One region of the Exiguobacterium sp. UBA3968 genome, then DNA from elsewhere that is predicted to be linked to it. Evidence: riboswitches for the same ligand, from Rfam matches in the RefSeq annotation. Region 1 holds a riboswitch; each other region holds the start of a gene.

Evidence for each region. A riboswitch is a leader RNA that binds a small molecule or an ion and turns the genes downstream of it on or off. The one in region 1 is predicted to bind thiamine pyrophosphate.
Region 2: linked by a shared signal. The riboswitch ahead of tenA (thiaminase II) and the one ahead of thiT (energy-coupled thiamine transporter ThiT) in region 1 are both predicted to bind thiamine pyrophosphate.
Region 3: linked by a shared signal. The riboswitch ahead of thiD (bifunctional hydroxymethylpyrimidine kinase/phosphomethylpyrimidine kinase) and the one ahead of thiT (energy-coupled thiamine transporter ThiT) in region 1 are both predicted to bind thiamine pyrophosphate.
Region 4: linked by a shared signal. The riboswitch ahead of B3S86_RS06285 (ECF transporter S component) and the one ahead of thiT (energy-coupled thiamine transporter ThiT) in region 1 are both predicted to bind thiamine pyrophosphate.

The regions. Positions count from the first base shown of each region.
Region 1 is NZ_DGCW01000005.1:1,269,673-1,274,125, forward strand. It holds gene B3S86_RS08425 (amino acid permease) at 1-333, shown strand, start outside; gene B3S86_RS08430 (thiamine diphosphokinase) at 388-990, opposite strand; gene thiT (energy-coupled thiamine transporter ThiT) at 992-1,552, opposite strand; TPP riboswitch at 1,613-1,722, opposite strand; gene rpe (ribulose-phosphate 3-epimerase) at 1,745-2,401, opposite strand; gene rsgA (ribosome small subunit-dependent GTPase A) at 2,404-3,309, opposite strand; gene pknB (Stk1 family PASTA domain-containing Ser/Thr kinase) at 3,335-4,453, opposite strand, start outside.
Region 2 is NZ_DGCW01000005.1:276,903-281,355, forward strand. It holds gene abc-f (ribosomal protection-like ABC-F family protein) at 1-1,048, opposite strand, end outside; gene B3S86_RS03070 (DUF1002 domain-containing protein) at 1,325-2,206, opposite strand; TPP riboswitch at 2,400-2,506, shown strand; gene tenA (thiaminase II) at 2,579-3,274, shown strand; gene B3S86_RS03080 (hypothetical protein) at 3,326-3,634, shown strand; gene B3S86_RS03085 (glycoside hydrolase family 3 protein) at 3,666-4,453, opposite strand, start outside.
Region 3 is NZ_DGCW01000008.1:117,891-122,343, forward strand. It holds gene B3S86_RS14520 (hypothetical protein) at 1-151, opposite strand, end outside; gene thiE (thiamine phosphate synthase) at 265-903, opposite strand; gene thiM (hydroxyethylthiazole kinase) at 893-1,660, opposite strand; gene thiD (bifunctional hydroxymethylpyrimidine kinase/phosphomethylpyrimidine kinase) at 1,641-2,444, opposite strand; TPP riboswitch at 2,560-2,670, opposite strand; gene B3S86_RS14540 (murein hydrolase activator EnvC family protein) at 2,735-4,012, opposite strand; gene B3S86_RS14545 (murein hydrolase activator EnvC family protein) at 4,215-4,453, opposite strand, start outside.
Region 4 is NZ_DGCW01000005.1:876,756-881,208, reverse strand. It holds gene B3S86_RS06290 (ABC transporter ATP-binding protein) at 1-1,460, opposite strand, end outside; gene B3S86_RS06285 (ECF transporter S component) at 1,457-2,029, opposite strand; TPP riboswitch at 2,130-2,229, opposite strand; gene B3S86_RS06280 (50S ribosomal protein L25/general stress protein Ctc) at 2,325-2,996, opposite strand; gene B3S86_RS06275 (GNAT family N-acetyltransferase) at 3,288-4,453, opposite strand, start outside.

The DNA of each region.
Region 1 (4,453 bases):
CTCTTGTCCTTAGCCGGACTCGGGGCTCAAGTCGGCTGGATTTCAATCTCTGCTTCGCAGCTTGCATTTCGTCGTCAGTTCGTCCGAAACGGACACGATCTATCCGAACTGAAATTCAAGACACCACTCTATCCGGTGTTACCACTGATTTCGTTGACACTTAACGTCGTCGTCCTCGTCAGTCTTGCGTTTCAAGCGGATCAACGAATCGCTCTATACATCGGTGTTCCTTTCTTCCTTGTCATGTGGGGAAGTTATCATCTCTTCGTCAAAGGAAAACATCTATCCGCTCAAAGCGACATCCGTGTCGCCCCTTCTCAACTCGAAGAATAATTTCATCTAAAAAGAGGCCGCGGAGTCATCCACGGCCTCTTTCCTATGATTGTGCTATTCCTTAAGCGTCCGCATCATCAATAGTTCTCCTTGATGGAGCTCTACCTTCGCTTCTGACGCACACCATTCATTACTGACGGTCAAGGAACCTCCGACCGGTACTGGATGTGCATCAAGTGGATATTTGACTCCGGATAAGCTTAAAGTCGATGGTACGAGTGGAATGAACGAAAGATAATGATAGCTCCCTGCTTCGACTGCATACGTTCCCTCAGCCAAGTATCGTACCTCTTCTCGTTTCGTCACGAGTCGTGCCTCTGGGTATCGCTTCAATAGATATACATTTTGGACGGTCATGTCGAGCCGCCCACCTGTCGCCCCGATAATGAAGGTATCCTCAAACTGTTTCTCCTCTGAGACTGTACGAAGTGCCAGTTCGAGATCCGTTTCATCTTTCTCGGCCGGATGAACGATTGCCCCTTCTGGTACATAACCAAGCGAATCAAAATCACCAATCGTCAGGTCGCATGTCAGCCCAAACGCTTCAATCGTCTGAACACCACCGTCGACACCGACGATAAAATCACCTGGCTGACAAAACGTCCGTAAATCCGGCGCTTCTTCTCGCGGACCGGCACAGACGAGAATCGCCCGCATCTCAGACGCCTCGTGCCGAATAACGGAGTAAGCGTGGCGCAGTCGTAAATAAAAGACCCGCAACGACACCACAAAGAACGTAAGACGGTACCATGTATGTCGCGTTATAAATCAATGAATACGGTACGACTGGACCTTCGGCATACTCGGCAAAAAAGACGATTCCACTGATGACATGACAGATATAACGGAGTCCTGCGCCTAATAACGTCGCCAGGAGAACGAACGCCATCAAGCTTTTCTTTTGTCCATTGCGTGCGGCTAGTCTGACTTGACGCGCGAACAGACCACTTAATCCGACGACACCATACGCAATCGTATAGTCAAGCATCGGTTGAACGATCGTCAAGACTTGTGGAGCGAACATCAATTGAATCGTACCGACAAGCGCTCCCGTGACGACCCCTCCGACGACCCCGTGGCGAAATGCCATGACGAAGATCGGTAACATCGCTAAGCTGATCGAGCCACCTTGTGGCATTTTGAATGGAATCAGTAAATCAAAGACGACTCCGAGACTGGCGAAGATGGCAATTTCCATCATCATTTGTAACCGTTTCATGCTATTTTCCTCCTTTATTGTACGAGAGGACGCAAAAAGGCAGTACGACGAACGCCGTACTGCCTGCGTGCGCCACATCCCTACGTCCGTTTGAACGGAACAGGTTCGAAGGGTTAAAGTCTAAAAGACTCCTCTCAGCCGCTTTTCAAGCGACACCCCTTGCGGTCATCATATTTCGTTTTCTCGTTCTTATTATACGGCAGCCCCTTGACGAATGCTAGTAATCGCTTCCGCATAATCTGGTGCATTGTAGATTGCTGATCCTGCGACGAGAACGTTCGCACCGTTATCGATGCAAAGCTTTGCCGTTTCCGGATTGACGCCACCGTCAATCTCGATTTCAAATGTCAGACCGCGATCTGCTTTCATTTGCGCAAGTGATGCGAGTTTTGGCATGACACGCTCGATGAAGGCTTGTCCACCGAAGCCCGGATTGACCGTCATCAATAAGACCATATCGACATCCTCAAGGACGTGTTCAATCGTTGATAATGGCGTATGGGGATTCAAGACGACTCCTGCCTTTGCGCCCGCTGCTTTGATTTGTTGCAAGACACGATGGACATGATTCGTCGCTTCGACGTGGAACGTCACGATGTCCGCCCCTGCTTTGACGAAATCCTCGACGAAACGTTCTGGCTGGTCGATCATCAAATGGACATCGAGAATCATATCCGTCTTTTGACGTAAGCTGCTAAGCACAGGTAATCCAAATGAGATGTTCGGTACGAACTGACCGTCCATGACATCAAAATGGATATAGTCCGCGCCTGCTGCTTCGACTGCTTTAACATCGCGTTCGAGATTCGCAAAATCTGCTGATAAGATAGATGGTGCAATTTTAATCATCTTCAATACCTCCGGGCTCGATTCTTGATTTCGTCTATAAACATACCATAGTTCTCATAACGAGAGGACATGATTTCTTGGGCTTCGACGGCTTCCTTGACGGCACAACCGGGTTCATTCAAATGCAAGCAACCTCGGTATTTGCAATCATCTTGTACAGCCACGAATTCAGGGAAGCTCCACCGTACATCCTCGATTTCCATATCATACGGAAAATCGAGGTTCGAGAAACCTGGCGTATCGGCAATCAATCCTTCGGCAAGCGGCATCAATGTGACGTGGCGCGTCGTATGACGTCCGCGTCCGAGTGATTTCGAGATGGCACTTGTTTCTAAATCAAGAGAGGGCTCCAGTGCATTGAGCAATGAACTTTTCCCAACACCGGATTGTCCGGCAAGAACGCTCGTTTTCCCGGCCAGTAACGGACGGACTTGTTCAACACCTGTCAATGTCTCACTTGATGTCTCGATGACCGTATAACCAATCTTCCGGTAAGCGGCAATTGCCTCTCTAACTGCAGGACCTTTGACATCATCAAGCAAGTCCATCTTCGTTAACAGGATGACGGGTTGGATTTCCTTCGCTTCGATCAAGACGAGGAAACGATCGAGCAAGTGCGCTGAAAAATCAGGTTCTGCAGCCGAGACGACAAGCAACGCTTGATCGATATTCGCGACAGGCGGGCGTACTAAAAAGTTGTCCCGCTCCTTCACTTCGAGAATATACCCGGTCTCACTTTCGATATGAAGAACGACTTCGTCTCCAACGACTGGACTGATGCCGCGTTTTCGGAAATTCCCTCTTGCCCGTGAACGGACCTCTCCTTCTGGTGTCATGACATCATAAAAGCCACCCTGCAGGCGTATGATCGTTCCTTCTCGATTCTCTTCGATGCGTTGTTCCGTCATCCTATGCACTCCTTTTTCATCACATTCACTGTGCGTCTTTTGCTTGATTGTACGTGATGGTTTTTGAACGATACACCGTATCGTCTTTATAAATCGTAATCTTGCCTTCTTCTCCCGGATCAATCGTCACCGGCACGTCGAATGTCTCATCTTGATCAATCGATTCCTCGATGACGGTCCGCTTCCCTTTCGCATCTTCCGTCTCAATCCGGATGACTTGTTTCGGTGGTTCCTCGTCCTCGTTCTCGCTGACCGCGTCATAGACGACCTTTTCAGGGAACGTCGCTGTCAACGTTTTTTCTTCCTCACCTTTTGAGATGAAGACCGTCACGGAGTCGTTCGGTTCGACTTGAGTCCCTGCTTGTGGGAATTGACGGATAACTTGATCGAGTTTCACGTCGCTAGAAAATTCTTGCTCGAACGTTCCATCGAGCCCTTTTTCGTCCAGGTAGGCTTTTGCTTCGTCACTCGATAAGTTCGTCAAATCCTTCAACTCGAAAGAAGATGTTCCTTCCGAGACGGTGATCGTAATCGTTTGTTCTTTCGCGATGACCTCCGTACCAGCCGAGATCGATTGCCGGATCACATTACCTCGCTCGATTTCATCCGACTTTTCACGTTCGACCTCGACTTTAGCGAATCCAGCCTCTTTTAGCGTCTCAATCGCCTCTTTTTCAGCGTCATCTGTCACATCCGGTACTTCGACCGGAGCACTTCCGGTAGAGACGACCAAGTTGACTGTCGAGCCCTTTTTCACCTGCGCGTTTTCACGCGGTGTCTGACTGATGACGTCTCCCTCATCGACCGTATCACTGTTTCGTTCTGTCGTCTCAACGACGAATCCAAGTTTCTCAAGCTTCGTTTCCGCTTCATCTCCATCCGTTTTGACGACGGACGGTACCGTAACGGTAGGATCCGGCCACATCGCAAACGTCGTAGCCGCTCCACCGAGTAATACAAGTAATAATAGGATGACCCACCAGCGTTTTTTCTTTTTCTTTTCTGACGGTTTCGGTTGAACGGTCGTGACGACAGGTGTGTCCGGTTCCGCTTTTGATTCTTCTGGCACTTGTACAGGTGATAAGACCATCGTCTTTTCCATCTCATCCTCTTCTGCACCTCGGATGCCTTCACTTGCTCGTTC
Region 2 (4,453 bases), 990 kb from region 1:
CATCGAAAATGCGACGGGAATCGTAAGCGAAAGAGAGCTCTTCAGCGCGAAAGACGACTTGACTCGTATGATCGGTAGAAGAAAAAGAGACATCAGCGGTTTTGGCTTCGAGTTGCGGTCGTTTGATCCGTTCGATTCGCTCGAGTGCCCGCTCCATCGATTTTGCTTTACGGAATAATTTCTCACTCGGTGGAGATGCTTCGTTTGCCCACTGCCGTAGTCGACGAATCGCTTCCTTCATCTTCTTGATTTTTTTCTGTTGTTCCTGATAGGCGTGGAACTGTTCCATCAAGCGACGTTCTCGTTCGACGACGAACGCGCTGTAGTTCCCTAGGTAGGAGGTCAGTTCACCATCTTCAAGCTCGACGATCGAGGTGACGACGGCGTCTAAGAAGACCCGGTCGTGAGAGACGAGCAGGATAGTTCCAGTGTAGTCCCGTAAGAATTGTTCTAACCATTCAACGGCAGCTAAATCAAGATGGTTCGTCGGCTCATCAAGGATTAGGAGGTGTGGTTCCATCAGCAACATGCGACCGAGGCAAATCTTCGTTTGCTCACCGCCGCTCAACTGATGGAAAGGGCGAGTGAGTAACGGACGTAAATGTAATCCGTTCACCATGCGCTCGATCTTCGAGTCGAGTAGATAGCCATCTTTTTGTTCGAATGCATTTGTCGCTTCCGCATATCGAACGAGTAGTGCATCCAGATCATCTGGCGCTGTCGCCATCAAAAGCTCCAACTGTTGCATCCGAGAACGGATTGCGAGGATCTCTTCAAACGCCGTCCAAAGGACGTCGAGTCCGGTCATTGTCTCGGCATAAGTGGGAAGTTGTTCCAAGTAGCCAATCGTCAAACCGTTCTTTTGATAGATGACGCCACCGTCCGGTTGGTCAAGGCGAGCAAGTAAGCGGAGTAATGTCGTTTTACCACTCCCATTTCGTCCAATCAGACCGACACGATCGTGTTCGTTTAAGAAGAGGGAAACGTCCGTTAAAATCGTTTCGCCTCCGAATTGTTTTGTCAGATGTTGAATGTCGCAAATCATCATAATAAGTTGATCCTTTCGCGCGCATTAAAAAAAGGGAGAGCGCAAATAGCACTCTCCCTAGTGTGTGAAAGATGCGCTTTGCTGTATTTTTCAATCATGAAGTTCTAAAAAGGGCAGACGGGTGCCTTAGAACGCCATTCCATGAAAAATCGCGCGCAACAGATACAATTGTTCCATTAACCAATGTTTGCACGCAGCAAAGTCCATCATTTCACACCACCTTTCGTTTCAGATACAACCAGTTTACCATTATCTTGTTAATTGCGGAAGTCTGAATTATTTGAACACACCAGCAATCGAGCTGAAGAAGTCACTCAGACCATCAAATAATTTAGCGAAGAATCCTTTTGTCTCCTCGGACGTTGCAAACGCATGGATGTCTTGACCAGCATTTTTCAGTCCACTCTCGATTTGCCCCCAGTTGATGTTCGCTTGCTCCATTTGATTGAATAGATTCGTCAACCGATCCATCTGTGCATCAGACAGTTGGATGTTGTTGTTTTGAATGACTTGGACGATCAGGTTTTCGATCTCGACTTTTGTTTCCGGTTTTTGATTCGCGATTTCGGCCTTGATCTCATTCATCAAATCAGCGACTTTATCTGTCCCGACTGTCTTCCCGACGTCTGATGTGACCGATAATTCTTGCTGTGCTAAATCTTTCCGTTCGTCACTCAGCTTGATTCCGGTCTCAGCCGAAGTTTGATCATAGGCTTTCATGATTCCTGTCAGTGCCGATGTTCCAGTCACTTTATAAGGAGAAGTGATCGTGATGTCGGCATCTTTGACACCTGCCGTGACGAGAGCGTTGAGATACATATCCTTCGTCACCCACGTGATGTTTTCCGTCGCAACGGAAAGTCCGTCACCTTTTTCCGTCAATTCGATCTTAGCGGATGAATACATGTTGCCGCCCTTTTGTGACTGGGGGATGTTTTTCCCGAGGTATTTTTCTTCGTCTGCAGAGGTTGCGATGATCGGTGTGATACCTTCCGGTGCATTGAGACGTGAAAGCACCCAAGCCTTATCTTTTGCGCCGAGTGACTCACCGAGAGTGACGATCGTCTTATCGACGACCTGCTCGGCGGATGCGGCTGTCGGAAGTAATAAAGCAGAAGCGATAACGGCTGACGCCATGATTTTTGTTGGTGTATGCATAATGAAATCCTCCAATTGTAAGTAACAGAATGAATTATAGTATCAGGTACTAAAATTAGTGTACGAGAACGAAAGAAGTTCGGAATCGGTCTGTAGATGGAGACGATATCCGCCTTCTGACACTCCATAGTATAGCGAAAAGAGGACAACTTGACTTCCATTTTCAGCATGCTATAGTGGATTTGAATCGAATAATGACCACTAGGGGAGTCGGTAGGCCGACTGAGACGAACGAAGACGTTCGGACCCTTTGAACCTGATTAAGTTCGTACTTACGGAGGGAAGTGGCGTCAAGTCTTGTTCTTCTTGCGCCATGCCCGTGTGTTTCGGGGTGGTGTTTTTTCGTTTCATAAAAACAAGGAGGATGAGATCATGACATTCACACAAGAAATCAAACAAGCAGCACAAGCGTATTGGGACAGTAGTTTTACGCACCCATTCGTTCAAGGAATCGGCGAGGGAACGTTACCGCTCTCGAAATTTCGACATTATGTCATGCAGGATGCGTATTACTTAAAACACTTTGCGAAGATTCAAGCGAAGGCAGCGTCAAAAGCAGATGACTTTGCGACGATCGCGACACTTGCCGAGCACGCGACTTCGACATATGAGGCAGAACTGAGCTTGCATCAATCATTTTTCGAGCCGCTCGGTATCACGGAAGCAGACCTTGAAGCATTTGAACCGGCACCAACGGCATATGCTTACGTCTCACACATGCATCATGCGAGTGAAGGGACGCTTGGTGAGACAATTGCTGCTATCTTGCCATGTTACTGGTTGTATTATGAAGTTGGACAACAATTATTGACGTGTACACCGGATGAAAAAATCTATCAGCAATGGATCGACACATATAGTTCGGAATGGTTCGAAAAGGTCGTCTTTGAACAGATTGCACGGCTTGATGCGTTGGCGGAACAAGCAAGTCCGACTGAACGAGAGCGGATGAAACGGCATTTCGTGACTAGTTGTTACTATGAGTTACTCTTCTGGCACATGGGGTGGACGGAAGAGACGTTCACGTCGGTCTACGAAACGATTCCAGCTCGCCCGGTATCTTCTTAAACCAGTAGATGGTAGAATTAGGAATACCATCTAGTGAAAGTAGGGATTGGAATGGAAATCATAGTCATCGCACTCGTGATCCTCGCGGCATATGTCGTGCAACAGGTGCTCGGAAAAGTGAAAGTGAGATTTGTTGGGTACATCATTCCCATATTGATGGCGGTGTACGGCACATATGCTACGATTCAGAATTTTCAGGTGTTGCTTCAGTTTGGTTTTACAACGGGGAGAACTATCGCAACTGTCCTGGTCGTCGTCCTCTATGCTTCGTTGACTTATTCACTTCATCGTGTCTACGAGCGTGCGAAAGCAGAAACTGAATCTTCATATCAATTATTAAAAGACCGAGGCATCCTTTAAAGGAGTCTCGGTCTTTTGGTGTATCATGTTCTCATTTTTTCCAATTTTTAAAGCCGTCACCGAATTCGAGATGCAGTTGATCGGTAAAGATACCGTTCTGAAAGACCGGCACATCAACTGGTAAGGTGCCTTGCGGTTTGAGCGTTCCGAAGATGGCTCGAATACCGGCAGGAAGATTTGGTCCCGCTGATTTCAGATTGCCTGCTTCGGAGTCCGGTCCGTTCGGATCCCCTTTAAAACCATAGACGAGGACGTGTGCCGGTGCGTCCGGTTGAACGGCGACATCGTATGGATTGCGGAGGCTAAGCAAGACGGATGGTATATCTGTTTGTTTCGCATACCGGAAGATTGAAGCCGGAATCGCTTGTTCTGGTGCAGTAGGCAGTAGTTTGGCACTCGTATTGACGTTTGAACCGACGATGATGTAATCTGCTGCATCGAGTTGTGCCCGTAGTGTCGGGTTTTGGTCGAGCGGTAGCGTAGTAGCCGAGTAATTCGCTGTCGTTACGTGCCAGTTCCGGTTCTTAGGCAGGGAAGCAATCGTCTTTTTCATGCTGTCCGTTTGATCCGTCGCAGGGGCGATCACAAGAACGTTTGCATTCTTTTTCGGCTTGAAGGGTAACGTCCGCTGATCATTTTTCACGAGTGTGACCGCGGCTTCCGTCATCGCGCGTTCTTTTGCTTTATGTTCGGGACTACCGACGATTTGGTTCGCTTGCGCGAGTTTATCTGCTAAGGATGTCGTATCCGTCGTGCCATTCCATATTCCGCGTTCTGCCTTCAGCGTCAGGATCCGCTCGACCGATTGATCAATCCGTT
Region 3 (4,453 bases), on a different contig from region 1:
TGTCTAAGTGGGTGTGTCCCCAAATTTCTGTAGCGATCGAACTTGTCTTGATATACAACGGACGTTTGTAGCGTCTTTCATACTTTTCCTTCAGCAAGAGAGCCATTTTATAAGATACACGATTAGGACGCGGAAATAAAATTTTCCCCAAATGGTAGATCCCCCGATTATCCACGCGAATGATTTGTGGTTCCAATCGATACCGGATCCAATAGCCCCGAAAACGGATCGTCTGCCATTTCAATACAATCACCTCTGAACGGATTATACCCTGTTCTGAAGAGATTGATGCCATTCCCATACAGCATCTGTCATATGTTGTGCAGCACGTCGTCGATCTTCTTTAGCAAAAATTTCCGAGATGACCGCATATCCTTCTAATGGGATAGGAAGAGAAGCGACATTCGTTGCCGTAATTCCACCAATGCCGATTAAAGGTAAGCGCACGGCTTCGCGAATCGCTTGAAGCATCGTGTGTGACATCGAGTCGGCGTCTGCTTTCGATGACGTCGCAAATAGAGAACCTACACCTAAATAAGATGCTCCATCTCGTTCTGCTTCAATCGCTTGCGCGACGGTTGCTACCGATACGCCGATCACAGTGTTCGGTAAGAGACGTCGCGCTGCGGTTAGAGGAATATCTTCTTGTCCGATATGCAAACCAGCTCCGACAAGTAACGCAATATCAATTCGGTCATTGATAATCAAAGGAACATCATGACGATCCGTCAATCTCTTTAACCGGACTGCCTGTTCGAAGAATTCCTTTCCCTGCGCTGTTTTTTCCCGTAATTGTATAATCGTTGCACCACCTAAAATCGCTTCTTCAACGACCGTTTCGATTGCGACTCCCGGATGATATCGACGATCTGTCACCGCATAAATGGAATAATCAATTGACATGTTCTACCACCTCCATCAAATCTTGCTCCGTCATCAGACTGATTGCATTGAACAACTCTCGTTTGAAATTACCTAGACCTTTTTCTGATGCTGCCTGTTCTCCTGCTTTTCCCATGATAAATGTTCCGTGGACTGCTGCCTCAAACGCAGAATATCCTGCACCAAGAAAACTCGCAATCAAAGAAGCTGTCATACACCCCGTACCTGTGACGTCTCCGAGACGCGGCGTACCTACTTGTAGTTCCACTTCGCGCATGCCATCCGTGATGTAGTCGATTGGACCTGTGACGACAATGACGGACTTTTGTTTACGAGCGAATGCACGAATGATTTCTCGATCCATGATCTCATCACTAGCAGCATCGACTCCTTTTGTTCGTCCATTCTCCCCAAGCAATGTCTTGATTTCTGAAGCATTTCCTTTAACGACCGTACATCCGAGTCTACTCAATTCTTTTGAAAAGGACGTACGCAATGATGTAGCTCCCGCTCCAACTGGATCAAGGATGATCGGAACGTTCAAGCGTCTCGCTTCGCTTGCGGCGAGTCGTTGAGCTGCTTGCATGTCTGCATCAATTGTTCCAATGTTCAAGACAAGAGCTTGCGCAAGTCGAACCATCTCTTCCACTTCGCGAATATCCTCCGCCATGACTGGAGATGCGCCAACGGCGAGTGTGACATTGGCGCAATCATTGATCGTGACTGTGTTCGTCAAATGATGAATGAGTGGTTTGTGTTTAAGAATGGTCGTAAACATGTGTATCCCTCCAAAGTGAATGAAAATGATGTGTCGGTCCAATCCCTTGTCCGAGAGCAAATCCATGACGAATCGCCTCTGTAACATACTTCTTGGCCTGACGTACACTGTCCGGTAAAGCTTCTCCAAGTGCCATCCGTGCCGCAATCGCTGCAGATAAGGTACAGCCTGTTCCGTGAGTATGTTGATTATCTAACCGATCTGATGTGAAACGATATTCCTCTCGCCCGTCCCATAATAAATCCGTGGCAGCTCCCGGTAGATGTCCACCTTTTAGCAAGACGGCTCCAGTCTTCATAGCCAACTGATGCATCGCCAGTCGCATCTCCTCTAGATTAGTAACTGACTGCCCTGTTAAGCGCTCTGCTTCCGGTAAATTTGGTGTGACGAGTGTCGCAAGTGGCAGTAACTCCGCGATTAGTGCTTCCTCTGCCTCCGTCCGCAATAGGGCATGCCCGCCTTTTGCGACCATGACAGGGTCTAGTATGATCGGAACTGTCTGTTTGCGAAGATGTGTTGCAATGACGTGAATCGTTTGTGCATTCGAGACCATACCGATTTTGATAGCATCCACACGAATATCTGAAAAGATTGAAGCTAATTGGGCATCAACGATTTCCGATGATAACTCTTCTACTGCTTGAACGCCCAGTGTATTTTGAGCCGTTACCGCCGTCAAAACACTCATCCCATAAACGCCCAATGCCGAAAATGTCTTTAAATCTGCCTGAATTCCAGCTCCACCACCGGAGTCAGATCCCGCAATCGTCAATACATGTTTCATATTTTTCTCACCTTTCCATCGAGCAATGTAAGGGAGTTGTTACCGACAAAAAAAGCGTCGACCGCTGTAAAAAAGCAGTCGACGCTATACGAAATCGTTATCCAACCATTTCGGTATCCGTTCGGCTCAACTTTCCTACGCTGGTATTATCCAGTTCAGGTAATAGGGTCGAAAACAGATTGGTTTTCCTCTCAGCCGGATTCCTCCAGCTCCCCTAGTTGCTCAAGTATTCATTTCGCCTTAACTGTAGCATAGCGGCAAGAAAAAAACGAGCCGAAGCTCGTTTTGAATTATAGGTATGCTAATGGATTAACTGCATTCAGAGGAGAAGAGGCACTGTACTGATAGCCTCCGACATGTAGTTCGAAATGCAAGTGTGGTCCTGTTGAATTCCCAGTACTACCAAGTGTTCCAACTTGCTGACCTTGAGAAACTGTTTGTCCTGCATGAACAGATAATGAACTCATATGAGCGTAGACTGTCGTATAGACTTTCCCGTCAAGGAAGTGAGAAATCATGACGTGATTTCCATAAGGCCCACCACCTGAAGCTGTAATGACCGTTCCAGCTGCTGCTGCGACGATTGGTGAGCCGACCGAACCACTGAAATCGACACCATTATGGAACGTATAGCCGTTCGCACCGCTTGCTGGTCCAAACCCTTGTGATACGCCACCAGAAGATGGACGAACGAATTTCCCACCGCTCGAAACAACGGGTGGGGCAACTGAAGTAGGTGATTCTGAACTCTTACCTGCTTGTTTTGCTGCTTGAGCATTCGCTTTAGCGGCTTTTTCAGCTGCTGCTTTCTCGGCTGCTGCTCTTTCAGCCGCTACTTTAGCTGCTGCCTTCGCTGCCGCAATCGCACGTTCTTGAGCTTCAAGTGTGGCTTGTAGTTCTTTCGCGTCTAGAAGTTCTGTCGTAAACTTCGTCTTACCTTTTCGTAATTTTTTAAGCGTAGCACTGCGTTCTTTCATTTGAACTTTCAACGCTTTTTTTTGTTCGATTAATGTTTTCTTCTCTTCAACCTGCTCCGCCTTTTTTTCAACGAGCGCTTGTTTTGCTTCCGCTAGCTTTTGTTGGGTTGCGATGTAATCCGAAATCATTTTATCATCTTGCTCTGCGATTTTTTTCCCTGCCATGACACGACTAAATAAATCACCTAAATCCTTCGATCCAAAAATGACTTCTTCCCATTTGATTGAGTTTCCATCGTTTTCTTGGAAGACACGTAGACGATCACCGAGTAGTTCTTCTTGTTTTTTCAACATCTCTTCGTAGCGAACGATGTCTGCTTTTAATTCATCGATTCGCAAATTCAATTTCTCGATTTGTTTATTTTTTTCGGAAATCTGAAAAATCTTTTCGTTGATCGCTGCATCGATTCGATTGATTTGACGTTGTTCTTTCGAAATTTTCGACTCTTGTTTTTTAATTGCTTTTTCTAATTTACGTTGTTCTGCGGCATTTTCAGCCTTTTTTTCTTTGATCGTTGCTGCCGCAATTGGTTGTGTTCCTGTTATAAGTAATGCTCCTAAAACAATGGTAGAAATTAGTTTTTTTAGCATATATCGTTTTCCTCACTTATGTTTTTCATATTTTATTATAGTATTCAAGTTTCTCTCATATCTGAAATAGATTATAGCACCCTAATCGTTTCAAAAAAATTTCATTTACATTTCAAATGAAAACGTTTTTTTGTAATATAATCATTTATTTTTTGAAAATCGCAAAAAAAGAACCGCTGCATAAGCAACGATTCTTTACTGTTTAAAACATCGTCATTGGGTTCACTGAGCTAGCTGGACCAGTTGCACTATAGCTGTATCCACCGACGTGGATTTCAAAGTGTAAGTGTGGACCAGTTGAATTCCCAGTACTTCCACGTAAACCGATTTGTTCACCTTGACTGACGCGTTGACCTGCGTGAGCATTGAGTGCGCTCATATGAGCATACAATGTTGTGTACGTTTTACCGTTTAATTGGTGAGCAATCATGATGTGGTTTC
Region 4 (4,453 bases), 390 kb from region 1:
AGCTGACAGCGCTCGAGTAATGGAACGTCAGCGAATAACTCGCTTGGGCGACCGTCAAAAGCAATCCGTCCTTGCTCCATGACGAGGACACGATCCGCATACCGGGCGACGAGCTCCATATCATGCGTCGCCATGACGAGTGTCGTACCGTTCTGTTGTTCCATCTGTAACTGTTCCATTAAGCGTCGTGTCGTCAATCCATCTTGTCCGAAGGTCGGTTCATCGAGCAACAATAAGTCTTTCGTTTGTCCGAGCATCGTTGCGACGCTGAGCCGTCGTTGTTGCCCCGTACTAAGAGCAAGTGGTGACTGCTGTTTGACAGATGTCAGTTCCAGCCGTTCGAGCAACGCCGCGCGCTTAACGTTCGTCGCTGCCCGGTGGCTCCAGTCGATTTCCGCTTCGACCGTCAGCTTAAGAAACTGCAGATCCGGTTGTTGAAAGACATAGCCAACGTGCTCATAAAAGCGACGCCGGGAGTAACGATGAACCGGACGTCCCTGGAGCTGATACGTTCCACGATTGGGAAGCAACCGCCCGAGTGTCGCAAGCAATGTACTTTTCCCGGATCCATTTGCCCCAAGCAGCATCACCCATTCTCCTGTCTGCAGGGAAAATGTCGCATCGGTCAGCGGATATGGTGCTTTCGTCGATAATGCAGCGACGTGTAACAAAGAGCGACCAGCTGTAGCGTCGGGGGAAGGCACATGAAGTCGCGCCGCTTGCGGTCCATCTATGGGTAATGTCTCTAACGTATACGGATACAAAGAGGGAACGGCAATACCTTTCGTTTGAAGCTCTTTGTAATCCTGGGGGAACAGATCCCGTGGATCTGCTGTCGCAGTAATCGATCCGTCCTCAAGCAAGACGACCTGGTCGACGTACGACAAACAGACATCGAGTTGGTGTTCGATCAAGACGATCGTTAAATCGTGTTCTTTTTGAATCCGAAAAATCAACGCCATCAGCTCATGTTGTCCGATTGGATCAATCTGAGCCGTTGGTTCATCGAGTAATAAGATCGTCGGCTCAAGTGCTAGGACCGCTGCGAGCGCGAGACGCTGTTTCATTCCACCGGATAGACTCGCGATCGGTGTCGAGAAGGGGAGGGGGAGACCGACGAGTGCGAGTAAGCGTTCAATTCGTTCATCCATCTCCACGCGCGGAATCGAGCGATTTTCTAAACTAAAAGCGATTTCGCGTCCGATCGTCTCCATGCAGAACTGTTCTTCTGGATTTTGAAACAAGATTCCGACCGAACCGGACCGGGTAACGGTACCAGTCTGTTCGACTTCAATCGTTTCCGGTGTCAGTCCGGCAAGGGCATGAAGTAATGTCGTCTTGCCACTCCCACTTCGTCCGAGCAGAAGGGTCGTCCCTTGCTCAATCGTCAGCGATACATGATTGAGCACCGATTTCATCTGACCGGGATAGCGGATGCTGAGGTCGTCGACAGTAATCATGCGATTTCTCGTTTCGTACGTCCTGCCGCAAACCCGTTCAAGACACCAGTCGCAACAAGGCGACGGACGAGAATGGCTGCAAGCAAGCCACCGAGTAATGCGCCGCTGATCAATTGTAAGCCAGTTGTCGCAAGCAACGTCGTCGTTGTGTAGTAACCGAATCCGTTCGCGATTAGACTATAAACGATGCTACCAATCGCGGCTCCGACACCCGATAACATCAAGGTCCATGTGTCATAACGACGGTAACGCGTCATCGCGAAGACGAGTTCCGCACCAAGTCCTTGGCAGACTCCGATCAGAAGAGCGGATAAACCAAAATGACTTCCCGTGAACAGTTCGACGGCTGCCGCGACGACTTCCGCAATTAAAGCGGCACCTGGCTTTTGAATGATTGCTGCGACGAGCGGACTCGCAATGATCCAAATGCCAAACATCCAGTTGGCACCGACAGGACCGAAGATCGCTGAGATCGGCAACCAGAGTGTTGACCAACCAAGATAGATGACGCCGCAAGCGACGGCGAGCATCATCATGACCATGATTTCTTTCATTTTCCAGTGTTGCATTAGATACGTCCTCCTTTGAATGGGGGAGACGCCAAAAAAGACCGCCCTCCGTAAAAAAGAGAGCGGTCCTCAGAAAAACTGCGCGCAGCAGGAGTCATTGGATGTGATCGCTCCACTTTCCTACGCTAGTATGAACTAGATCAGGTTCGAAGGGTCCGAAGTGAATCGTCTCAGCCAATTGGGCTCCCCTAGTGGATATGGTAATAGGTGATACGCTGTTCACTTTAGGCAATCCAGCGTCTGTTGTCAAGACACAAAAAAACGATACGCCGCAAAGGGCGTATCGTTAAACGACTTATTTATTGTCTTCGTTCTCTTCAGCTGTTTCTTCTGAAGACGCTTCTGTTGCTTCCGCTTCGTTGTCTTCGCCAGCTTCTGCTTGTGCCTCTGCTTCCTCGATTTCTTCAAGATCCTGCTCGAGTGTCGATTCGACGACAGCTGCGACTTGAATATCGCCTTCTGTAACGATGCGGAAATCTTTTTGTTCTGGAAGATCGGCTACAGAAATCGAATCGCCGATTTCGAGGTTCGTGACGTCGACTTCGACGTTCTCTGGTAATTTATCTGGTGTAGCGGCGACTGTTACTTTAAAGAGTGTTTGTGATAGGAAGCCACCAACTTTTGCACCGGCTGCTTCGCCAACGAGTACAACGTCTGCTTCGACTTCTGTTTCTTCATCCATTTTCACGGCGATGAATTCAACGTGATCGACTGTTGGTGTGAAGACATCCATATCACGGCAATTGATCAAGACGTTAATATTTTTGCCGTCGAGTTTGAGTGAAATCAAGACGTTTTCACCGTTTTCTCGGACGATTTTAAGCAATTCTTTTTCTTCAAATGCGATTGGTGTACTTTCCACTTTGTAACCATACACGACGCCAAGAGCTTTTCCTTCATGACGCAATTGTTTACGGAGTGAGCGTGGACGTACCTCGCGTTTTTCGGCTGTTAAATTAACTGACATGTTCATTTCCCCCTTGAATTTGGTATAGCCCTCAAAAGGTAATGAATGTAGGAGCAGGACGAATCCTGAACAATATGAATCATGCTAAGACAATCGGTTTCAGACTCTCATGAATCTGACGCTTTCGTGACTTTGCATTTCTCTCCCAGGTCATTACGCTGATATTGAGAAACATGTGTGAGTAAGTCACCGGTTTGATGCGGTGCTAATGAGTTTATACCCCTATGTTTTAAATCCATAAACCTCTTTTTTTATCTTTTTGAAGTCGAAAGACCTCCAAACCGCTTGAAATCAGGGGTTGAGAGGTCTTTCGTTTTTTTCATTCTTTATGATGATTCGTTGATTTTCACGAACTAAAACACGAACGAGGCGTTCAATTTGCCGCATCGTCGTCTGTCCCATCGTCGAAATTTGCAGCCACTGATTGTAAACGAGATAGTCGCTTTCGTACTGGACGTGATACCCCTGAATGCGCAGAGCGTCGCCTAAATCAGTTGCGGACGGATGAACGATCGTCAGTATTCCCGGCGCTTGTGCTTCTTGTTGTGCGAGGAGTTGGAATCCAGTTGCGCGGACGGCTTGTTCGAGATAGGTCATCTTGATTGCTGCTTGATTAAGATCGAGGGCATCAAGCGCTGCCTGACAGGCAAGCAACAGGTTCGACGAGCCGGAAAAGGCAACCCCTTCCGCATAGAGTCCTAAATCCAGATAACGGGGAATACAGAGAGAAGGTAGGACGCGATCTGCGTGACCAATGAACGCAAGACCCGGTAAACCACCAATCGCTTTCCCGGAAACAGTCGTGACGAAAGTGCAGCCATCGTATGAGAAATGTCCGGTTCCAACAGCGCTGATCGCATCGACGACGAGTGCGGTTCGTTGATCTAACAGCACTTTTACTGCATCAAGATCATAGAGAACACCCGTTGACGTCTCACAATGCGTCAACCAGATCCAGTTGTATGCCGTTTGCCTCAATTGATGAGCGAGTTGCTTCAAGTCGATCGGGTGACCGGGGGGAAGCGTATGGACATCAAAGGACTTGCCGGCACGTGCCGCGTGATCAATCAAGCGTTGACCGAACTCGCCGCCGTTCAGGATCAATCCATGTCCAGTGAGTTGTTGCGCGACAATATCATTGGCGAGCGTACCGCTGCCGACGGCCATCGAGACATGTGGCAAATCCAGCAACTGACACATTCGGCCACGTAAATCTTGATCGAGCTGCCGCATCGAGGCCGTCCGGTGTGGACGCGGTGCTTGTTGCGCCGCTTGACGGACCGTCGGCGCAACCTCGACCGGACCGGCTAGAAAATGCAGGGGACGTAAGACATCCGCGATGACGGATCGTTCGTATGTTGCGCGCGACAACAACATCGGTACAAACTGGGCGTCACCACTACCAAGCGTAGCTGCAATCGGTGTGAAGCCGAACCGCGCGTATAGTTTTGCTTCCC